4 regions of the Phytobacter cepae genome follow, and region 4 is predicted to be linked to each of the others. Evidence: predicted binding sites of a transcription regulator. Region 4 holds the regulator's gene; each other region holds the start of a gene.

Region 1 (5,363 bases), 350 kb from region 4:
GCGCCGGAGTGCTTGTCGCGACCAAAGATGGTCTGCTGCTCTTTCAAAGGGGTGCGATCCCAAAATTCGACGTGAAACTGGATGATACGCACCGCCTGATAGCTGCCGCCTGCGGCCCAGCCGGGTTCCCCCTGCTCCGGCGTTACCCACACCACGTTATCCATTAATGTTGTGTTACTGCTGTCCGGGTTCGCCGTGCCATCTTTAAAGCCGAGTAAATTGACAGGCGTCTCCTTGCCCTTACTGCGTGCTGCATGGTCGGAGATAAACCCTTCTCGCTTCCAGCGTACGCTGAGTAGATCCGGCGTATGTTTAATAAGATCGCGCAGGGCATGGATCACCGTATCCTGCGTGTTCGCACATATCTGCAACAGCAGATCGCCATGGCAAAGCGCAGCATCCAGAGAGTCGTTCGGGAATCGCACCATTTTTTGCAGCTTTTTAGGCTTCTGTGCCGCCAGACCAAAGCGCTCATCAAACAGCGATGCCCCTAGTGAAACGGTAATGGTCAGGTTATCTGGCGCAATAAAGGGGCCAAGAATACCGGAATCCATCGGCGGTAAACGCGGGTTAGGCGTATCCGGTGCCGGGCCGCCTGTGGTCAGAAACGCAATACGCTGCGTTAACAGGCGAAACAGACGTTCCAGATCGGATTTGTCTGCCGCCAGGACATCAAACGCCACCAGCATCATTGATGCCTGCTGAGGTGTCAAAATCCCCGCCTGATGCGCACCGTAAAAGGGCTGTTTCTCCATACGCGCATCAGGAGAAAGCGTACCAGGCGCGCTTTGCGGTTTGGCCGCATGGGCCACCGGGCATCCTCCGGCAAGAGCAAGCGCGCCTCCCAGCGCGCCCATACTTTTTAACAAACGGCGTCGTGAAGGCTCAGTGACGACGTCATTTTCTTTTTTATCAATCATGATGCTTAATCCAGACCCAGCACACCACGCAGTTGCGCCAGATCTTCCGCCAGTGCGGTGACAGGCCCTTTGAGCGCGTTACGATCTGCATCGGTCAGCTTATCGTAAGTCTCAAAACCGTCTTTAGTGCGGTATTTCGCCAGAATAGTGTCGACTTTATTGAAGTTAGCGTCGACTTTAGCCAAAAGTTCAGCGTTATTTTTCTGCAACTGCGGACGCAGGAGATCGACGATTTTTTGTGCGCCGTCAACGTTAGCCTGGAAGTCCCACAGGTCAGTGTGGCTGTAGCGATCTTCTTCCCCACTGATTTTAGTGGCAGCAACTTCTTCGATCAGGCCAGCCGCCCCGCCCACCACTTTTGACGGTGGGAACGCCAGTTCGCTGATGCGTTTTTGCAGGTCCTGCACATCGGTGTAAAGCTGATCAGCATAGGTGTCCATGCCTTTTACCGAGTTGTCGCCAAACAATGCTTTCTCCAGGCGATGGAAACCCGTGAATTTCGGATCGGCCGCTTTCTGCTCGTAATCATCTTCACGGGCATCAATGCTGCCATCCAGATCGGAGAACAACTCTGCAATCGGTTCAATTCGCTCGTAGTGTTGGCGCGTAGAGGCGTACAACGATTTGGCTTTAGCAATGTCGCCCGCTTTCACCGCGTCGGTAAAGGCTTTGGTGCCGGTAACCAGCGCAGCGGTTTCAGCAGTGACATAGGCTTTGTATTCGGTGATGGCGCCACCGAGGCTCAGCAGGGCTTCGCTTTTCGCGGCATCGGCGGTGGCCGCCCCTTTCACTGTCAGCTTACCTTTCGGGTTAGTCAGCAGGCCACAGGTCATCTCATAGTCGCCCGGCTGTAAGTTGGCCGTCAGTTTCTGGCTAAAGCCCGGTGCGATATTTTCACGCTCTTCCACGACCATCACCCCTTTCAGGATCTCCCACTCCAGTGCTTTCTGGCTGTGGTTAAGGATCAGGAATTGCGTTTTACCCGCATTGACCGTCAGGTTCATTGGCTCGCACGCTTTGTCCGTGACGGTCACTTTTACCTGAGGAATGTCGGCTGCCTCGGCACCCCACGCGCAGGCGATCAACGCTGCGACACCAACCTGTATTGCACTACGACGAAAATGAATTGCCATGACCCTTCCCTTAAATATGTATGTTGTAACTACAATAAGCCCGGACAGAATATTTAGCGCGACGCGCTGGACGGCTGCACGCCGCCACGCGGTGGCAATGCAAACAGCACCAGCGCCGGAATCAGGTAAATGAACCAGACGAACACTTCGCTGACGCTTGGCGCTTCCTGATAACCAAAAATGCCTTCCAGTAACGTGCCCGTTAAGGAGTGTGTGGTCAGCACGTTGCTGAGATCGAAGGCAACATCCTGGAAGTGGTTCCACAGCCCTGCTTCATGAAAGGCACGAATCGCCCCTGCGGCCAGGCCTGCCGCCACCAGCAAAATGAACAGGCTGGTCCATTTAAAGAAAGTCCCCAGATTCAGCCGTATCCCGCCCCAGTAAAGCAGGAAGCCCAACACCACGGCGGTCGCCAGCCCCAGCATGGCGCCAATCGGTGGCCAGATGCCCACATCCTGCTGAAAAGCCGCCAGCAGGAAGAACACCGATTCCAGCCCTTCGCGCGCAACGGCAAAGAAGACCATCATAATAAGCGCCCAACCATGGTTGTTGCTGCGTGCCAGTGCGCTGTCAACCGCCTGTTCCAGTTGCACTTTCACATTGCGCGACACTTTGCGCATCCAGAACACCATCCAGGTGAGAACCACCACCGCAATCGCGGCAACAATGCCCTCAAACAGTTCCTGCTCTTTTTGCGGGAATTCTCCGGTGGTTTCGTTAATGAAAATGCCCAGCGCCAGGCAGAGGGCCGCGGCGAGGAATACACCAATCCACATCACGCCTATCCAGCGACCACGCTGGGTACGCTTCAAATAACTGGCAATCAGGCTGACGATCAGCGCCGCTTCGAGGCCTTCACGTAACATAATGAGAAATGGCACAAACATGAGAACGCCCCTGCGTCATATAAGGTCAATAACTGAAAAGAAAAGTAAACTTCTTTGATAGTGATTATCATTACGCAACGCGGAAACTCAAGCAAAATATCATGAGAATGATAACTGGATGTAAATGCCTCGCAGGCTAATCATCCCTGCCCGCAGCCTTATGCAGAAGTGATTGATATATGGAATTATTTTTGCTTACAAAACTTTAACTTTCTGTTTACTGAACTTGCGCGGTATGGCTAAATAAGCGCCCATTTACCTGCAAATATCCTCGATATGATTAACTTTTTACATTTCTTGTTGGCACTGGTGGTGATTCTTGTGCTGGCCTGGCTGGTGAGTTTCGACCGTCGCACGCTTCGTCTGCGCTTCATTTTGCAACTGGTGGTCATTGAACTGGCACTCGCCTGGTTCTTCCTGCATGCAGAGAGCGGTCTGACGCTAATTAAATATGTCTCCGGCTTCTTTGAAGTTCTGCTGAAATATGCAGCCGAAGGCACCAACTTCGTGTTTGGTGGAATGGGTGAAAAAGGGCTGGCCTTTATTTTCCTCGGTGTACTCTGCCCGATTATCTTTATTTCTGCGCTAATCGGCATTTTGCAGCACTGGCGCATTCTGCCCGTATTCATCCGAGTGATCGGTACCTTGCTATCAAAACTCAATGGCATGGGCAAGCTTGAATCCTTTAATGCCGTCAGTTCGTTGATTCTCGGCCAGTCGGAAAACTTCATTGCTTACAAAGGCATCCTGGGCGATCTCTCCTCCCGCCGCCTGTTCACCATGGCCGCCACCGCGATGTCGACGGTATCGCTCTCCATTGTGGGCGCGTATATGACCATGCTGGATGCAAAATATGTGGTTGCCGCGCTGGTGCTGAATATGTTCAGTACGTTTATTATTTTAACCGTCATTAACCCCACGCAGGCGGATGCCGAAGCAGAGGTCAAACTAGAGAAACTGCACGAGTCACAAAGTTTCTTTGAGATGCTGGGAGAATACATTCTGGCAGGCTTCAAAGTGGCAATGATTATTCTGGCGATGCTGATTGGCTTTATTGCACTTATCAGCGCCGTGAACGCCCTCTTCTCTTCGCTGTTTGGCATCAGTTTCCAGCAAATTTTAGGTTATGTCTTCTATCCGCTGGCCTGGCTTATTGGCATTCCCCTTAGTGACGCCTTAAACGCCGGCAGTATTATGGCGACCAAACTGGTGGCCAACGAATTTGTGGCGATGATTGAATTGCAAAAAATTGCCGCCGGAATGACACCACGCGGGCTGGGGATTCTGTCAGTATTCCTGGTCTCGTTTGCTAACTTTGCCTCTATCGGCATTGTAGCGGGTGCCATTAAGGGATTGAACGAGCAGCAAGGGAATGTGGTTTCTCGCTTCGGCCTGCGTCTGGTCTACGGCGCGACGCTGGTGAGCCTGCTCTCTGCCGCCTTTGCAGGCGTAGTGCTTTAAGATTTACGGCGGGCTTAACACCCGCCGTGTTTCTGTCAGAACTGGACGCAGACCGGCTGGTCAACGCGCATCACCGATTCCTGGGCAAAACGGGTTTTGTAAAGGTTGCGCAGTGCTTCAATGTTAGTTTCACTGGTCGCGTCTTTGGCGTGGATCAGCATCAGCGCTTTGCTCGCCTCACGCGCCACCTTGCCGTCATTTCCCAGCCATTGCCCACGCGCATCAAATACCGTTAAACCATCGCGAAAACGCGGGGTGACGTCACCATCCACAAACTGCTGCCATTCAGCAGCGGTTATCTCTTTGCCTGCCGGGCGATTTAAGCCGAAATAGAGTGTTGTCTGCTGCATTTGGTTTACGGCTTTACAGGTTTGCTCCATAGCCGTGGTCTTGTGTGCCGGTGCGACGCAGCCCGTCAGTGCTGCCGCGAGTACCAGTGCAGTGAGCCCTGTTTTTATCTTCATGAATTTATCCAGATTATTATTAGAACGCTGATAAAAGCGTAATGGCGCTGAATTTTCAAGGGAAAAACGGCTTCCCTCCCCTAAGAGGAGGGAAAGGATAACGACACTTATTTAGCGGCTACACGGCTCGGCGGCGCAGAATGATAGTGCGCATCCGCCTCAGCAAAGCGTTTTTCCATCGCGGCGGACGGCGCTTTACCCAACAGACTAAACACCACGATCCCAATGCTGGCGAAAACGAAGCCCGGAATGATTTCGTACAGTCCCAGCCAACCGAACTGCTTCCAGACGATAACCGTTACCGCACCAATCACCATCCCGGCCAGGGCGCCGTTACGGGTCATTCTCGACCACATGACGGAGAACAGGACCACCGGGCCAAAGGCGGCGCCAAAGCCCGCCCAGGCGTAGCTGACCAGACCCAGAACACGGTTCTCCGGGTTCGCCGCCAGCGCAATAGAAACCAGTGCCACCAGCAGCACCATCACACGCCCGACC
Region 2 (5,363 bases), 640 kb from region 4:
ACATTTGCGCCATTCTTCTCCGTACCAAATGCCGCGACCACCAACGGCACATACGTTCTTTCGCGTCTCTCCGGGGCCAGCATGCTGACGGTAACCATGGTGCGTAAAGCGGACCGCTCAGGGTATCAACTGCATATCGGCAGAGCGTTGACGGATTACCCGGCGAAAGATGAACATGAGGCGGCCAGTTACATTAACAAAGTGATTGAACGCGAAATCCTGCGCGCCCCGGAACAATACTTGTGGATCCACCGTCGCTTCAAAACGCGTCCACAGGGCGAAGTATCTTTATATTTGTAAGTTACCGTGTCCAATCCGCGCAATGCGGGTTGGACATTATTTTGCAGCCTGATTTCGCATATCCTTCTGATGACCAAACCTCACTGACTGACCGCTCTTGTTTCGTCTCCTCAGTGAAGCGCAGGAATGTCCATACTTTTTAGCTTGATGACGAAGTGATTGTCATGACGGGTTATTTTTGCGCCCTCATCACAATATTCGGCTGAAAGCTGAAAAAAAGTATCGGCATCCACATCAAATGCCAGTTCAACTTCTTTTTGCTTACCGGAATTGAGCAGTTGATACGCCTGACTCAAGCTGTGTGCTTTAGCGATAGACATGAAGAATGACCTCATTGACCGTGGTGTCGTGGTTAAAATGTGACCACCTTTTTATAGCAGGGAATGGTCAAATTACCAGTCAGCAGTCAGTGCGCAAAATGCCCTTCGCAATGTATTGATGTTGGTTATGTTATAATATAACATCTGCAACTCATTAATATAAAAGAGGGTCATATTGTGGTACGTCACTTTGCAAAATTAGCTATTGCTCTGGGTACAGTTCTGATTAGCGGACAGGCGCTTTCTCATGGCCACCACTCTCATGGCGCGCCGTTAACTGAGAAAGAGCAGAAAGCCGCAGAAGGGGAGTTTGATAATAACGATGTTAAAGACAGAAATTTGTCAGACTGGGACGGCGTATGGCAGTCCGTCTTGCCTTATCTGGTGAGCGGTGACCTTGATCCGGTGTTCAAAAAGAAGGCCGAAAAAGATTCGAGCAAAACCTTTGACGATATCAAAGCCTATTATCGCAAAGGGTATGCAACGGATGTGGACACCATTGGTATTGAGAATGGGGTGATGGAGTTTCACGTCGGCGATAACGTCAGCAGCTGCAAATACGATTATGCGGGTTATAAAATTTTAACGTATGTCTCTGGTAAAAAGGGCGTGCGTTACCTGTTCGAATGTAAGGATGCCACCAGTAAGGCCCCGAAGTATGTGCAGTTTAGCGATCATACTATTGGACCCCGTAAATCCGCCCACTACCATATTTTCATGGGAAACACCTCGCAGGCAGCCCTGCTTGAAGAGATGGACAACTGGCCGACCTACTACCCTTATCAACTGAAAAAGGAAGAGGTCGTCGACGAAATGTTACATCATTGATGAAACAACACCGTCTTCTCAGGAAGCTCGCTGCGGCGGGCTTTTTTTATGGCTACGCTTTGTGTAGCATACGCGCCCAGTGCAGCGCCTGAAGGTATCTCAAGGAGGATATGTGTTTGCCGAATACGGTGTGATCAGCTTCTGGTCCTATTTCATTGGTGCCATTTTCATCATCCTGGTTCCCGGGCCTAATACCTTTTTCGTATTGAAAAACAGCATTGCCGGGGGGCTTAAAAGGGGTTATGTCGCTGCGGCGGGCGTCTTTCTGGGTGATGCCATTTTGATGTTTCTGGCCTATGCCGGGGTGGCAACGCTGATTAAAACCACACCCGTCTTGTTCAACATTGTTCGTTATCTCGGCGCGTTTTACCTGCTCTGGCTTGGGCTTAAAATGCTTTACAGCACGCTGTTCCGTCGGGCCAGTGCGAACCCGGAACACGAAGTTCAGAAAGGGGAAATATTCAAACGATCGCTGATTCTGAGCCTGACAAATCCCAAAGCGATTCTCTTTTATGTCTCGTTTTTTGTGCAGTTTATAGATATCCATTACTCCAGCCCGGGGATGTCATTCTTCATCCTCGGCGTGACATTAGAGATGATCAGCGTTTGTTATTTCAGTTTTTTGATTGTTTCTGGCTCTTATGTGACGCAGTTGGTTAAGACCAAAAAGCGGCTTGCGAAGCTCGGCAATTCTTTAATTGGGCTGCTGTTTGTCGGCTTTGCCGCACGACTGGCAACATTGCAATCCTGAACATTCGGCCATGCAAATTACAGGCTCGCTTCGGCGGGCTTTTTTATTTTACTGCGTTGTCGCTGAAGGTATGTGAACCTTAAAAATGACTTTCGCAAGCTTAATAAAACTGCTATTGCTGCACACTAATCAACGAAGTATGGCCGTGAAGAAGAGGTTGATATGTTGGAGTTAAGACCGGGATGTGAGTGTTGCAACACCGATTTACCCGGCGATTCAGCCGATGCGGTGATCTGTTCTTTTGAATGTACCTTTTGCCGCGAGTGTGCAACAAAAATGGCGCTCCGTTGCCCGAACTGCGGGGGAGAGCTGGTCAGCCGCCCGCGCCGCTCTGCAGAAAAACTGGTTAACAATCCGGCTTCAACATCGCGCACGTTTAAACCCCTTGGCTGCAGTTAAGCGAAGCGCTTTTGCTCATGATATTTCTATCCCCTTTACAATAAGGGGATATTCTCCCCCTGATTTTTGCTTCCCTTTGTAGCAAAACAGTCATTTGCTGCCGTCAGAAACCTGTTCGCCCGCTTTTTTTAGCAGGCTATCTCAAAAATAGGCATTGCCTATACATCTTTAGCGGTCGCCGCTATTTACAAATGCCAGAAAAAATAGCCATTATTTATCAATTCATTAAACAATTTGTCACTTACCTGTAAAGCCTGTTGAGAGGGTCTATGCTTATAACATGCGCCTAAAAAACGGGCAGTACATGAATAACCCTTCGGAATAGAGGTTGAAGTGATAATCATTATCACTAACATAGTGTTATGCCTTTCAGGCTTCATGACATGAGGTAGACCCATGGAATCGCAATCAGAAACATTTAACCCGGCCGACTTTACCTGGCGTGGGTTGTCAATTACACCCGCTGCGGCAGAACACATTCGTGCGCTGATTCGCAAGCAACCCGAGCTGTTGGGCGTGCGTCTTGGCATCAAACAAACCGGCTGTGCAGGGTTTGGTTATGTGCTGGATACGGTCAGTGAACCGGCTAAGGATGATCTGCTATTCGAAAACGAAGGCGCGCGGCTTTATGTACCCCTTCAGGCGATGCCGTTTATCGACGGAACCGAAGTGGATTATGTGCGTGAAGGGTTAAACCAGTTATTCAAATTCAATAACCCGAAAGCCCAGAACGAATGTGGCTGCGGCGAAAGCTTTGGGGTATAGGCGGTACTATGTCTCGTAATACTGAAGCAACTGACGATGTCAAAACCTGGACCGGGAACCTCAATTACAAAGAGGGCTTTTTCACCCGGCTCAATACCGATGAATTGGCGAAAGGCATCAATGAAGATGTCGTGCGCGCTATCTCGGCTAAACGTAATGAACCTGAATGGATGCTGGAGTTCCGCCTCAACGCGTTTCGCGCCTGGCTTGAAATGGAAGAACCGCACTGGCTTAAAGCCCAGTATGAAAAGCTGGACTACCAGGATTACAGCTATTACTCAGCACCATCATGTGGCAGCTGCGACGACACGTGCGCTTCGCAGCCCGGAGCGGTGCAGCAAACTGAGGCCAATGGCTGGTTAACACAAGAAGTTGAAGAAGCCTTCAACCAGCTCGGTGTGCCGGTACGTGAAGGGAAAGAAGTGGCCGTTGATGCCATTTTTGACTCCGTCTCCGTGGCCACCACCTACCGTGAAAAACTCTCGGAACAGGGCATTATTTTCTGCTCTTTTGGTGAAGCCATTCATGATCACCCGGAGTTGGTAAAAAAATACCTCGGTACCGTCGTCCCGTCCAACGACAACTTCTTCGCGGCTCTTAACGCTGCGGTCGCTTCAGATGGCACCTTTATTTACATCCCGAAAGGTGTGCGTTGCCCTATGGAGCTTTCAACCTATTTCCGCATCAACGCGGAAAAAACCGGCCAGTTCGAACGAACCATTCTGGTGGCCGATGAAGGCAGCTATGTCAGCTACATCGAAGGGTGCTCTGCGCCCGTGCGCGACAGCTATCAGCTTCATGCAGCTGTTGTGGAAGTGATCATTCACCGTGATGCGGAAGTGAAATATTCCACCGTACAGAACTGGTTCCCGGGAGATAACAACACCGGCGGCATTCTGAACTTCGTCACCAAGCGTGCGCTGTGCGAAGGCGAAAACAGCAAAATGTCCTGGACCCAATCGGAAACCGGATCGGCAATTACCTGGAAATACCCGAGCTGTATTCTGCGCGGCGATAACTCCATCGGTGAGTTTTTCTCGGTGGCTTTGACCAGCGGTCATCAGCAGGCGGATACCGGCACCAAGATGATCCACATCGGTAAGAACACCCGCTCGACCATTATCTCCAAAGGCATCTCTGCCGGTAAAAGCCAGAACAGCTACCGCGGGCTGGTGAAAATCATGCCGAGCGCCACCAACGCGCGTAACTTTACGCAGTGTGACTCCATGCTGATTGGGCCGGATTGTGGTGCGCATACCTTCCCGTACGTGGAGTGTCGCAATAACAGTGCTCAGCTTGAACATGAAGCCACTACGTCGCGGATTGGAGAAGATCAGCTGTTTTACTGCTTGCAGCGCGGCATCAGCGAAGATGATGCCATCTCGATGATCGTCAATGGTTTCTGTAAGGATGTGTTCTCCGAACTGCCGCTGGAGTTTGCCGTTGAGGCGCAAAAACTGCTGGCCATCAGTCTTGAACACAGCGTCGGTTAAGGATTAAGGAACAAATATGTTAAGTATTAAAGACCTGCAGGTTAGCGTTGAAGACAAAGAGATTCTGCGAGGCCTGAACCTGGAGGTTCGCCCGGGCGAAGTGCATGCCATCATGGGGCCAAACGGCTCGGGTAAAAGTACGCTCTCGGCTACCCTTGCCGGCCGTGAAGATTACGAAGTGACCGGTGGCAGTATTGCCTATAAAGGCAAAGATCTGCTGGAGCTTTCCCCTGAAGATCGCGCCGGTGAAGGCGTGTTTATGGCGTTTCAGTATCCGGTTGAAATTCCGGGTGTCAGTAACCAGTTTTTCCTGCAAACCGCGCTGAATGCGGTACGTAAATACCGCGGTCAGGATGAGCTGGACCGCTTTGACTTCCAGGATTTAATGGAAGAGAAGATCAAATTGCTGAAAATGCCCGAGGATTTGCTGACGCGCTCGGTCAACGTGGGTTTCTCCGGTGGCGAGAAAAAGCGTAACGATATTCTGCAAATGGCGGTACTGGAACC
Region 3 (5,363 bases), 2.1 Mb from region 4:
TGACGAGTGGTGATACGGCCATTGTTGTTACGACCACCGGATTTGCTGTTTTTTTCCAGCAACGGAGCAAACGGTTTGCCCTTGTGCAGCTCAGGGTTAACCACTTTAACAACGTGGCGACGACCCGGAGATGTCGGTTTACATTTAACAACTGCCATTGTATTACTCCTCCGACTTACTCAGCGCCGCCAACGAAGTCCAGATTCTGGCCTTCTTTAAGGGTGACGTAAGCTTTTTTCCAGTCGCTACGACGACCGATACGCTGTCCGTGACGTTTAACTTTCCCTTTAACTACCAGGGTGTTAACGACTTCGACTTCGACTTCAAACAGTTTCTGCACAGCAGCTTTGATTTCTGCTTTGGTCGCGTCTTTAGCAACTTTGAGAACGATGGTGTTTGTTTTTTCCATCGCAGCAGACGCTTTTTCAGAAACGTGCGGTGCGCGAAGCACCTTCAGCAGACGTTCTTCACGAATCATGCCAGCATCTCCTCAACTTGCTTAACAGCATCAGCAGTCATTACGACTTTGTCGAAGGCGATCAGGCTAACCGGGTCGATACCAGTTACATCGCGTACGTCAACCTTGTGCAGGTTGCGCGCAGCCAGGAACAGGTTTTCGTCCAGCTCACCGGTGATGATCAGCACATCTTCCAGAGCCATGTCTTTCAGTTTCTGTGCAAGCAGCTTAGTTTTAGGCGCTTCTACAGAGAAAGATTCGACAACGATCAGACGATCCTGACGTACCAGTTCGGACAGAATGCTTTTCAGCGCGCCGCGGTACATCTTTTTGTTAACTTTTTGACTGTGGTCCTGCGGACGCGCAGCGAAGGTCACGCCACCTGAACGCCAGATCGGGCTCTTGATAGAACCTGAACGCGCACGGCCGGTGCCTTTCTGGCGCCACGGCTTTTTGCCGGAACCAGTTACTTCAGCACGAGTCTTCTGAGCACGAGTGCCCTGACGAGCACCAGCTGCATAAGCAACAACAACCTGGTGTACCAGCGCTTCGTTGAAATCACGACCGAAGGTAGTTTCGGAAACAGTCAGCGCGCTCTGCGCGTCTTTCAATACTAATTCCATTGCTATCCCCTTACGCCTTCACAGCTGGTTTAACGATCAGGTCGCTACCGGTTGCACCCGGGACAGCACCTTTAACCAGCAGCAGGTTGCGCTCAGCGTCAACACGTACTACGTCCAGGCTCTGAACGGTTACACGTTCGTTACCCAGCTGACCTGCCATTTTCTTGCCTTTGAACACTTTGCCCGGAGTCTGGTTCTGACCGATAGAACCCGGAACGCGGTGAGACAAGGAGTTACCGTGGGTAGCGTCCTGGGTACGGAAGTTCCAGCGCTTAACGGTACCGGCGAAACCTTTACCTTTAGAGGTGCCAGTTACGTCAACTTTTTTAACTTCAGCAAACAGCTCAACGCTAATGTCCTGACCTACGGTGAACTCTTCGCCGTCAGCAAGACGGAATTCCCACAGACCACGGCCAGCTTCAACGCCAGCTTTAGCGAAGTGACCCGCTTCCGGTTTAGTTACACGGTTAGCTTTTTTAGCACCAGTGGTAACCTGAACGGCACGGTAGCCATCGTTAGCCAGATCTTTAACCTGAGTAACGCGGTTTGCTTCAACTTCGATTACGGTTACTGGGATAGAAACGCCATCTTCAGTGAAGATGCGGGTCATACCCACTTTTTTACCGACTAAACCAATCATTGTATCAACCTCTCAATCGCTCGATGACCTGATTAACCCAGGCTGATCTGCACGTCTACACCGGCAGCCAGATCCAGACGCATCAGAGCATCAACGGTTTTCTCAGTTGGCTCAACGATGTCAACCAGACGCTTGTGAGTGCGAATCTCGTACTGATCACGCGCGTCTTTGTTGACGTGCGGAGAGATCAGAACGGTAAAGCGCTCTTTGCGAGTTGGCAGCGGGATCGGACCACGGACTTGCGCACCAGTGCGCTTAGCAGTCTCGACGATTTCCGCGGTTGATTGATCGATCAGACGATGATCAAACGCTTTCAGGCGGATACGGATTCTTTGGTTCTGCATGAGACCAGAGCTCCAATTATTTTATAGACGAAAATGATTACTACCCACATCCATTACGATTGATGGAGGAGTGTAATCGTTCTTACGTAGCCCCCCGATTGGGAGCATTGTAGATAGCCAAAAGCGCTATCAGGGTTCTTATCGAACCTGCCGTCAATTACGACAAGCCCGCGCATTATACGTAAATCTGCGCTTAACGCAAGCCCGTCGTACAAATTAGAGACGTATTCGACACCGCTCGTAGATCTCTGGTCGTGTTGCTTTGCACCCGGCTTTTTCTCTGGCTCTGCTACCCAGTCCTGGAAAAGGGGGTTTTCTTTTTAGAACGCTTTTGCAGAGGCTGTCAGGAATCGCGACATCACAAAGGATTAGGGATGGTAATCGCTTGCTTGTTCCTGACGCTCTATCTAGCACTCAACGTTTTGTTAGTCTGGCATGACATGCGCCACGGACTTTTACCTGATAGATTCACCTGCCCTCTTCTGTGGTGCGGGCTGGCTTACGCTTGCTTGAGAGATACAGAATTGCTACCCGACAAAGTCTGGGGCGCTATTGCAGGATATCTGGGGTTTGCATTTCTTTATTGGGGCTATCGCTTACTACGTGGTTGCGAGGGGCTCGGATACGGCGATATTAAATTTCTGGCGGCTCTTGGCGCATGGCATGGCTGGCAGGCATTAAGCATGCTGGTTTTTATCGCAGCTGTACTCGCTTTTGCGACAGTGAGTTTCTCAAGCATCATGGGTAAAAAGCAGATGGCACAAAAAAACCCGCTGCCGTTTGGCCCATTTCTGGCTGGCGCGGGTCTGCTTACAGGTTACCAGGAGCTCTTTCAGGGGGCGATTAGCTTTCAACTTTGATTTGTGATTGCAGATAGTTCTGCAGACCAATTTTGCCAATCAGATCCAGTTCGGTTTCGAGCCAGTCGATGTGCCCCTCTTCATCGGCAAGGATTTCAATCATCATATCTCTGCTGACGTAGTCATGAACGCTATCGGAATAGGCGATAGCCTCACGCAAATCTCGCGCACCTTCGAGTTCGAGTCGAAGATCGGATTGCAGCATCTCCTCCACATCCTCACCGATGCCAAGCTTGCCTAAATCTTGCAGATTTGGAATACCCTCAAGAAACAGAATGCGCTCGATGTACTTATCGGCGTGTTTCATTTCATCGATGGATTCATGGTATTCGACATCATTGAGGCGCATCAGGCCCCAGTTCTTGAACATTCTCGCATGGAGAAAATATTGATTGATTGCGACAAGCTCATTTCCCAATAATTTATTGAGATAATTTATTACTTTGACATCACCTTTCATTATGTAGTCCCTCCGCTTCCACTTATTGAAGCGTAGAACGGGCTACAGGGAAGTCAAAAAAAAGCGGGGCGCTCAGGCTGTTTCTTTATATTCCGGGATCTGCAGCAATTCATCCTGCATTATTTCGCGAGCGGCCCGGATGCATTTACCACACTGATTTCCAACGGGAATAAACTTACGCAGCTGCTGAAAGGACTGCGGGTGGAACTGGCGTACTGCCTGGCGAATTTTTTTATCGCTTACACCATTACACAAACAAACGTACATGATTACTCCCGCTTAATTAATGCTCAAAGTGTAAATGAGAATAATTATGATTACAATAGCCGGAGATTGTAAAAAAGTCAGAGAATCGTAAACATCGATTTCTTCTGGAGAAACTGGCCGATCGCGAGCAATAAAAAAGGGCGCCAAAGCGCCCTTTTCAAATCACCGCTAATTAAGCGATAACTTTTGCTACCACGCCCGCACCAACAGTACGGCCGCCTTCACGGATTGCGAAACGCAGACCGTCATCCATCGCGATTGGGTGGATCAGGGTAACAACCATTTTGATGTTGTCGCCCGGCATTACCATCTCAACACCTTCCGGCAGTTCGATGGTGCCAGTCACGTCAGTTGTACGGAAGTAGAACTGCGGACGGTAGCCTTTGAAGAACGGAGTATGACGGCCGCCTTCGTCTTTGGACAGAATGTACACTTCAGATTCGAACTGGGTGTGCGGCTTGATGGTGCCCGGCTTAGCCAGTACCTGACCACGTTCGATTTCTTCACGTTTGATACCACGCAGCAGAACACCAACGTTCTCGCCCGCACGGCCTTCGTCCAGCAGTTTGCGGAACATTTCTACGCCAGTACAGGTAGACTTGGCAGTCTCTTTGATACCAACGATTTCAACTTCTTCGCCTACTTTAACGATACCGCGCTCTACACGACCGGTAACAACAGTACCACGGCCGGAGATGGAGAATACGTCTTCGATAGGCAGCAGGAACGGCTTGTCAATCGCACGCTCTGGTTCCGGGATGTAAGAGTCCAGGTAGCCAGCCAGTTCGATGATTTTCGCTTCCCACTCAGCTTCGCCTTCCAGCGCTTTCAGCGCGGAACCACGAACGATCGGGGTGTCGTCGCCCGGGAAGTCGTACTGGGACAGAAGTTCACGAACTTCCATTTCAACCAGTTCCAGCAGCTCTTCGTCATCAACCATGTCACATTTGTTCAGGAACACGATGATGTAAGGAACGCCTACCTGACGACCCAGCAGGATGTGCTCACGGGTCTGCGGCATCGGGCCGTCAGTCGCAGCAACAACCAGGATCGCGCCGTCCATCTGCGCAGCACCGGTGATCATGTTTTTAACATAGTCGGCGTGGCCCGGGCAGTCTACGTGTGCGTAGTGACGGATTTCGGTATCGTATTCAACGTGAGAGGTGTTGATGGTGATACCACGTGCTTTCTCTTCCGGCGCGTTATCGATCTGGTCGAATGCACGAGCCTGGCCACCGAAGGTTTTGGACAGAACGGTGGTGATTGCAGCAGTCAGGGTAGTTTTACCATGGTCAACGTGGCCGATAGTACCGACGTTGACGTGCGGTTTTGTACGTTCAAATTTTTCTTTAGACACGGCTATATTCCTTACTATAGTGCCCCCTCTCTGAGGGGACACGGGACTTTTGGTTTTAACCCTGCGGCTTATTTACCACGGGCTTCGATTACGGCCTGAGCAACGTTGTTCGGCGCATCATCATACTTCAGGAATTCCATAGTATAGGATGCACGACCTTTGGTCAGAGAACGCAGCTGAGTTGCATATCCGAACATTTCAGACAGCGGAACTTCAGCGTGGATCTTAACGCCAGTCACTTCGGATTCCTGACCGCGCAGCATACCGCGACGACGGCTCAAGTCACCAATTACGTCACCGGTGTTCTCTTCCGGAGTCTCTACTTCAACCTTCATAATCGGCTCAAGCAGTACTG
Region 4 (5,363 bases):
CACCGACGGTAATAAATATAAAACAAACCTTGCACACTCAACCTGGAATACTAACCTCGATTTCCAGTCCGGTTATGCAGCAGATATGTTCGGTATCGATATTGCCGCGTTTGCGGCAATCGAAATGGCAGAGTCATCCGGCAGTGCACACCCTAATGAAATGGCGTTTTCCAATAGTCACAAAGTCTATGACGAAGACTGGGCGGGCGACAGAAGTGGGGCCAGTCTTTATACCGCGGCGGCAAAATTTAAATATGGTCCGGTATGGGCGCGAGCGGGTTACATTCAGCCAACGGGGCAGACACTGCTGGCCTCCAACTGGAGCTTTATGCCGGGTACGTATCAGGGTACGGAACTAGGTGCAAAACTTGATTATGAAGATTGCGGTGCACTGAGTTTCTCGTATATGTGGGCCAATGAATATAAAGCCCCCTGGTACAACGAAACCGATTATTTCTATCAAAATGATGGCGTGAGCAAGATTGATTATGTCCATTCACTCGGCGCGCAATATGATTTTAAAAACGATCTCATTTTAGAAGCGGCATTTGGTCAGGCGCAGGGCTATGTTGACCAATACTTTGCAAAAGCCAGTTATAAATTTGATATTGCGGGCAGCCCATTGTCGACAAGCTATCAGTTCTACAGCTCACGCGATAAAGCATCTAATCACACCATCAATGATATTTATGACGGTACGGCCTGGTTACAGGCACTGACCTTTAATTATACCGCAGGGCCTGTCGATTTACGTCTTGAGGGAACATGGGTCAAAGCCGATGGTCGCCAGGGATATTTCAATTCGCGTATGACGCCGCTTTATGGCTCGTCAAATGGCCGACTGGATATCTGGTGGGATAATCGTTCTGACTTTAACGCCCATAATGAGAAAGCGGTATTTGTTGGCGCTATGTATGATCTTAAAGATTTAAATCTTCCGGGCTGGGCGGTAGGCGCATCCTATGTGTATGGCTGGGATGCCAAGCCATCCAACGTTTCCTCTGGCGACCAATACTATAAAGCCAATAATTCAATTAAGGAATCCGCTTACAGCCTCGACGTCGTTTACACCCTGCAGGATGGTCTGGCGAAAGGGACGTTATTTAAACTGCACTTCACGCAGTTTGATAACCACTCTGATATTCCAAGCTGGGGCGGTGGTTACAACAACATCTTCCAGGATGAGCGCGATGTGAAATTTATCGTGATCGCACCGTTTACGATTTTCTGATGCGAGAGAAGGGCAAAATGAAAAAAAGCATAATGATTCTGTTTATGACCCTGGGACTTGCTGGCTGCGTACAGCAACCCTCAGCGCCGAAAGAAGATATGCGTTTGAGAGCAGCTTACAGTGCCTGCATTAACACCGCAGAAGGATCGTCGGAAAAACTTGAAGCCTGCCGTAGCGTGTTAGACGTGTTGAAGTCAGAAAAGGCACATCAACAGTTTGCTCATGAAGAATCCGTCCGTACACTGGATTATCAGCAGTGTCTGGACGCCACGCATACGGGCAATGGTCAGGCGGTAAAAGCGAACTGCGATCGTATCTGGCAGGAAATTCGCAGCAACAATACGCCGTAGACACTCTTTTTGTACCACCAATAAAAAAGCCAACCGGAGGTTGGCTTTTTACGTTTACGGAAGATTACTTCGCAATCTCGTGGGCGTTTTCATCGCTGCGGCAATCGCCTTCAGCGCAGTGGCCATAGAGGTACAGGCTATGGTTCGTCAGGCGAATGCCGTGTTGAGAGGCGATTTCACGCTGGCGAGCTTCAATGGAGTCATCACTGAATTCAATCACTTTGCCGCAATCGAGGCAAATCAAGTGATCGTGGTGATGTTGCTGAGTCAGTTCGAAGACAGATTTGCCGCCTTCAAAATTATGACGGGTTACGATCCCGGCATCATCAAACTGGTTCAGAACACGGTAAACCGTGGCCAGCCCGATCTCTTCGCCCATGTCAATCAGGCGCTTATATAAATCTTCCGCACTGACATGATGGTTGTCCGGCTCCTGAAGCACTTCCAGGATTTTCAAGCGAGGAAGCGTGACTTTCAGGCCGGCCTTCTTTAATGCGGTATTGTTGTCAGTCATGCGGAATCTGTCCTGTTGCTAAACGGTTCGCTCCCCAAGGGGAAGCTACAAGGAATGCACTGGGAAATGCGTCTCATTATAGAACTGCCATGTCTAAATGAAAACTGCAAGCCCTCAAGTAAAGTAAGCGTATAAAACGTGGTAGTGCCAACAAAGTCCGTTGCGCTACCCGTTTTAACCAGGCCATATTGTACAGTGCTGGCGGCAAAAGTTAAAAAAATGTAGCAATTATTTCCATTGGTTTTAACTATCGATCTGGCGCAACCCGCAGGATGCGCCAAACAGCATCAGGCATTGATGATATCGTTAAGATTCAGCTCTTCGGAAATCTGTTTAACCCATTTATCCACGCGTGCAGCGGTCAGTTCTGGTTGACGATCTTCGTCAATGGCCAGCCCAACAAAATGGTCATCATCGGCAAGGCCTTTAGAGGCTTCAAAGTGGTAGCCTTCGGTCGGCCAGTGACCCACAATCACCGCGCCACGTGGTTCGATGATGTCACGAATTGTCCCCAGCGCATCACAGAAGTACTCTGCATAATCTTCCTGGTCACCACAGCCAAACAATGCGACTAACTTGCCATTGAAATCAATGTCTTCCAGCGTCGGGAAAAAATCATCCCAGTCACACTGCGCTTCGCCGTAATACCAGGTCGGGATGCCAAGCAGCAGAATGTCATAGCCTTCCAGATCCTCTTTGCTGCTCTTTGCAATGTCGTGTACATCTGCAACGTCTTTACCAAGCTGTGCCTGGATCATCTTTGCGATGTTTTCGGTATTACCGGTGTCGCTGCCGAAAAAAATGCCAGTGATTGCCATGAGTAAAATAACCTCTTGAAACTTAATGATATGGTGGTGGCGTTTAGCCCACGGATAAGGGCAATCATAGCAGATCAGAGAAGCACGCGGAAACTGCAATCGCGTCGGACTGCACTCTCTGCTACATGAAAACGTTATTCAGATGAAGAATCAGAGGAATCAATGCTGTTCAGCGCTTTTAGCTGCTCCAGCAACATCTCTTCGATGAGTTCGCTGCGACTCATTTGACGCGCGTCAGCCAGGGCGTTTAATGCGTCAACGGCCTCCGCGTTGATTTTCAGTTCGACGCGTTTAAGCCCACGAAATTTATCGCGTTTAAGCTGATTGCGTTTGTTAATGCGCAATTGCTCGTCGCGAGAGAGCGGATTGGTTTTAGGACGTCCCGGGCGACGCTCATTCGCGAACAGATCTAGGGTCGTGCGGTCCGTTTGTTCTTTAGCCATGATTTAAGAAATACTACGGGAAGTACAAGCAATCGAGCCTGAGCCCGGGTTGATTAGCGCGCCATCATACATCAGGGAGGCAGGGACGCCAACGCCCGGGCGCGTTATGATGACCGAGCGCCGGGTTTTTAATCAGTTTGTCTTTTCAGCAAGATAACGACGAATAGCGCGCAAAACCGCTTCCGGCTTTTCCGCATGCACCCAGTGTCCGGCACCGGCAATGACATGCGCCTTCGCCTGCGGAAACTGTTTAAGCAGAGGCTGACGATACTGCTCGGTCACGTAAGGGGAGTTGCCACCGGGGATGAACAGGGCAGGGTGGTCCCAGACCGGCACCTCTTCCCAGCCGACAATGTGGGGGTACTGCTCCCACAGCACGGGGACATTAAAGCGCCATTGCCCGTCAACAAAGGACTTCAACAAAAATTGAATCACCCCTTCTTCATCGATGACGGTGCGCATCACGGTGGCCGCTTGTTGTCGCGTCGTGGCCCCGGCATCCGTCACCGCATTGATAGCAGCAAAAATCTCATCGTGGCGACGCACGGCATAATCCACGGGGGCAATATCAATCGCTACCAGTCCGTCAATACGTTCCGGGGCAATCGCGGTTAAGGCCATGACCGCTTTCCCTCCCATTGAGTGACCGATAAAGGTGGCCCGCTCAAGGGAATGCGCGTCCAGCGTATCAACCAAATCCTGGGCCATCGCGGGGTAATTCATTTCGTCCGAACTCGCAGAAAGCCCATGATTACGCATGTCCACCTGAAGGATGTCATGGTCGCTCACAAGGTCGCGCGCCAGAATGCCAAGGTTATCCAGGCTGCCAAACAGGCCGTGGACTAACACGATGGGAGAATTGTTGTGCGATTGTTGTGCAGATTGCGCTCGGGTATTCAATTTCATGGCAAAGTTCTTTTTTTCGCTCTTTCGGATTAGGGTATTATGTTGAACATTCTGCCGCCCGGCTGCAAGGTTCAGACACAATCTAACTTAGCCGCCACTCAGGTTTAGCGCTATCCGCTGTTGAGATTTGACTTTATAATCTCAATAACTTGTATTCAGATAAGACACTGCACTGGATTAAAATGAAAACGATTGAAGTTGATGATGAACTCTACAGTTATATTGCCAGCCACACGAAGCATATTGGTGAGAGCGCATCCGACATTTTACGGCGCATGTTGAAATTTTCCGCCTCCTCTCAGCCTGCCGCCACGACGCCTGCCGCTGCAAAAGAAGCCCCTGTTACGCCGAAAGTCGAAGAGAGTAAGCCGACCAACACCGCGAAAGACAAAGTTCGTGCGGTGCGCGAGTTGCTGCTTTCTGACGAATACGCCGATCAGAAAAAAGCCGTTAACCGTTTCATGCTGGTGCTGTCTACACTCTATTCTCTGGACAACAAAGCCTTTGCAGAATCCACCGAGTCCCTGCACGGGCGTACCCGCGTATACTTTGCGTCTGATGAACAAACCTTGTTGCAAAATGGCACGCAGACCAAGCCAAAACAGGTGCCAGATACACCATACTGGGTCATCACCAACACTAATACGGGTCGTAAATGCAGCATGGTAGAACACATCATGCAGTCAATGCAGTTCCCGGCGGAATTGATTGAAAAGGTTTGCGGCACAATTTAATCCTTGCATAAGAAGGACCAGGCAATGGCTAACCATGAACGTGCGGGTCAACCTGCACAACAGAGCGATTTGATCAACGTCGCCCAGCTTACCGCGCAGTACTACGTGCTGAAACCGGAAGTGGGTAATTCTGAACATGCAGTTAAATTTGGTACGTCCGGGCATCGTGGTAGCGCAGGGCGTCATAGCTTCAACGAACAGCATATCCTGGCGATTGCCCAGGCCATCGCTGAAGAGCGCGCCAAAAACGGTATCACCGGGCCATGCTATGTGGGCAAAGATACCCACGCCTTGTCTGAACCTGCCTTTATCTCTGTGCTGGAAGTGCTGGCGGCCAACGGTGTTGACCTGGTTGTGCAGGAAAACA

Evidence for each region. The regulator Fur, encoded in region 4, represses iron uptake genes when iron is present. The targets are predictions, from matches to a motif close to ATAATAATGAGAACNACTATCAA.
Region 1: a site for Fur is predicted at 2,995-3,017, ahead of efeU (iron uptake transporter permease EfeU). Genes of this name have one in related genera too.
Region 2: a site for Fur is predicted at 2,932-2,954, ahead of sufA (Fe-S cluster assembly scaffold SufA). Genes of this name have one in related genera too.
Region 3: a site for Fur is predicted at 3,686-3,708, ahead of bfd (bacterioferritin-associated ferredoxin). Genes of this name have one in related genera too.

Annotation. Positions count from the first base shown of each region.
Region 1 covers NZ_CM135107.1:3,218,553-3,223,915, forward strand. Annotated here, with positions in the region: gene efeB (iron uptake transporter deferrochelatase/peroxidase subunit) at 1-920, opposite strand, end outside; gene efeO (iron uptake system protein EfeO) at 926-2,053, opposite strand; gene efeU (iron uptake transporter permease EfeU) at 2,107-2,940, opposite strand; gene ACUY4Q_RS15200 (NupC/NupG family nucleoside CNT transporter) at 3,217-4,401, shown strand; gene ACUY4Q_RS15205 (DUF3574 domain-containing protein) at 4,437-4,865, opposite strand; gene putP (sodium/proline symporter PutP) at 4,973-5,363, opposite strand, start outside.
Region 2 covers NZ_CM135107.1:2,927,712-2,933,074, reverse strand. Annotated here, with positions in the region: gene lpxP (kdo(2)-lipid IV(A) palmitoleoyltransferase) at 1-300, shown strand, start outside; gene ACUY4Q_RS13690 (hypothetical protein) at 411-620, opposite strand; gene zinT (metal-binding protein ZinT) at 825-1,448, shown strand; gene leuE (leucine efflux protein LeuE) at 1,561-2,199, shown strand; gene ACUY4Q_RS13675 (DUF1272 domain-containing protein) at 2,362-2,598, shown strand; gene sufA (Fe-S cluster assembly scaffold SufA) at 2,995-3,363, shown strand; gene sufB (Fe-S cluster assembly protein SufB) at 3,372-4,856, shown strand; gene sufC (Fe-S cluster assembly ATPase SufC) at 4,873-5,363, shown strand, end outside.
Region 3 covers NZ_CM135107.1:488,108-493,470, reverse strand. Annotated here, with positions in the region: gene rplB (50S ribosomal protein L2) at 1-158, opposite strand, end outside; gene rplW (50S ribosomal protein L23) at 176-478, opposite strand; gene rplD (50S ribosomal protein L4) at 475-1,080, opposite strand; gene rplC (50S ribosomal protein L3) at 1,091-1,720, opposite strand; gene rpsJ (30S ribosomal protein S10) at 1,753-2,064, opposite strand; gene ACUY4Q_RS02275 (prepilin peptidase) at 2,439-2,924, shown strand; gene bfr (bacterioferritin) at 2,908-3,384, opposite strand; gene bfd (bacterioferritin-associated ferredoxin) at 3,457-3,651, opposite strand; gene tuf (elongation factor Tu) at 3,824-5,008, opposite strand; gene fusA (elongation factor G) at 5,077-5,363, opposite strand, start outside.
Region 4 covers NZ_CM135107.1:3,569,462-3,574,824, reverse strand. Annotated here, with positions in the region: gene chiP (chitoporin ChiP) at 1-1,231, shown strand, start outside; gene chiQ (ChiQ/YbfN family lipoprotein) at 1,249-1,581, shown strand; gene fur (ferric iron uptake transcriptional regulator) at 1,646-2,095, opposite strand; gene fldA (flavodoxin FldA) at 2,383-2,913, opposite strand; gene ybfE (LexA regulated protein) at 3,048-3,356, opposite strand; gene ybfF (esterase) at 3,489-4,262, opposite strand; gene seqA (replication initiation negative regulator SeqA) at 4,445-4,996, shown strand; gene pgm (phosphoglucomutase (alpha-D-glucose-1,6-bisphosphate-dependent)) at 5,021-5,363, shown strand, end outside.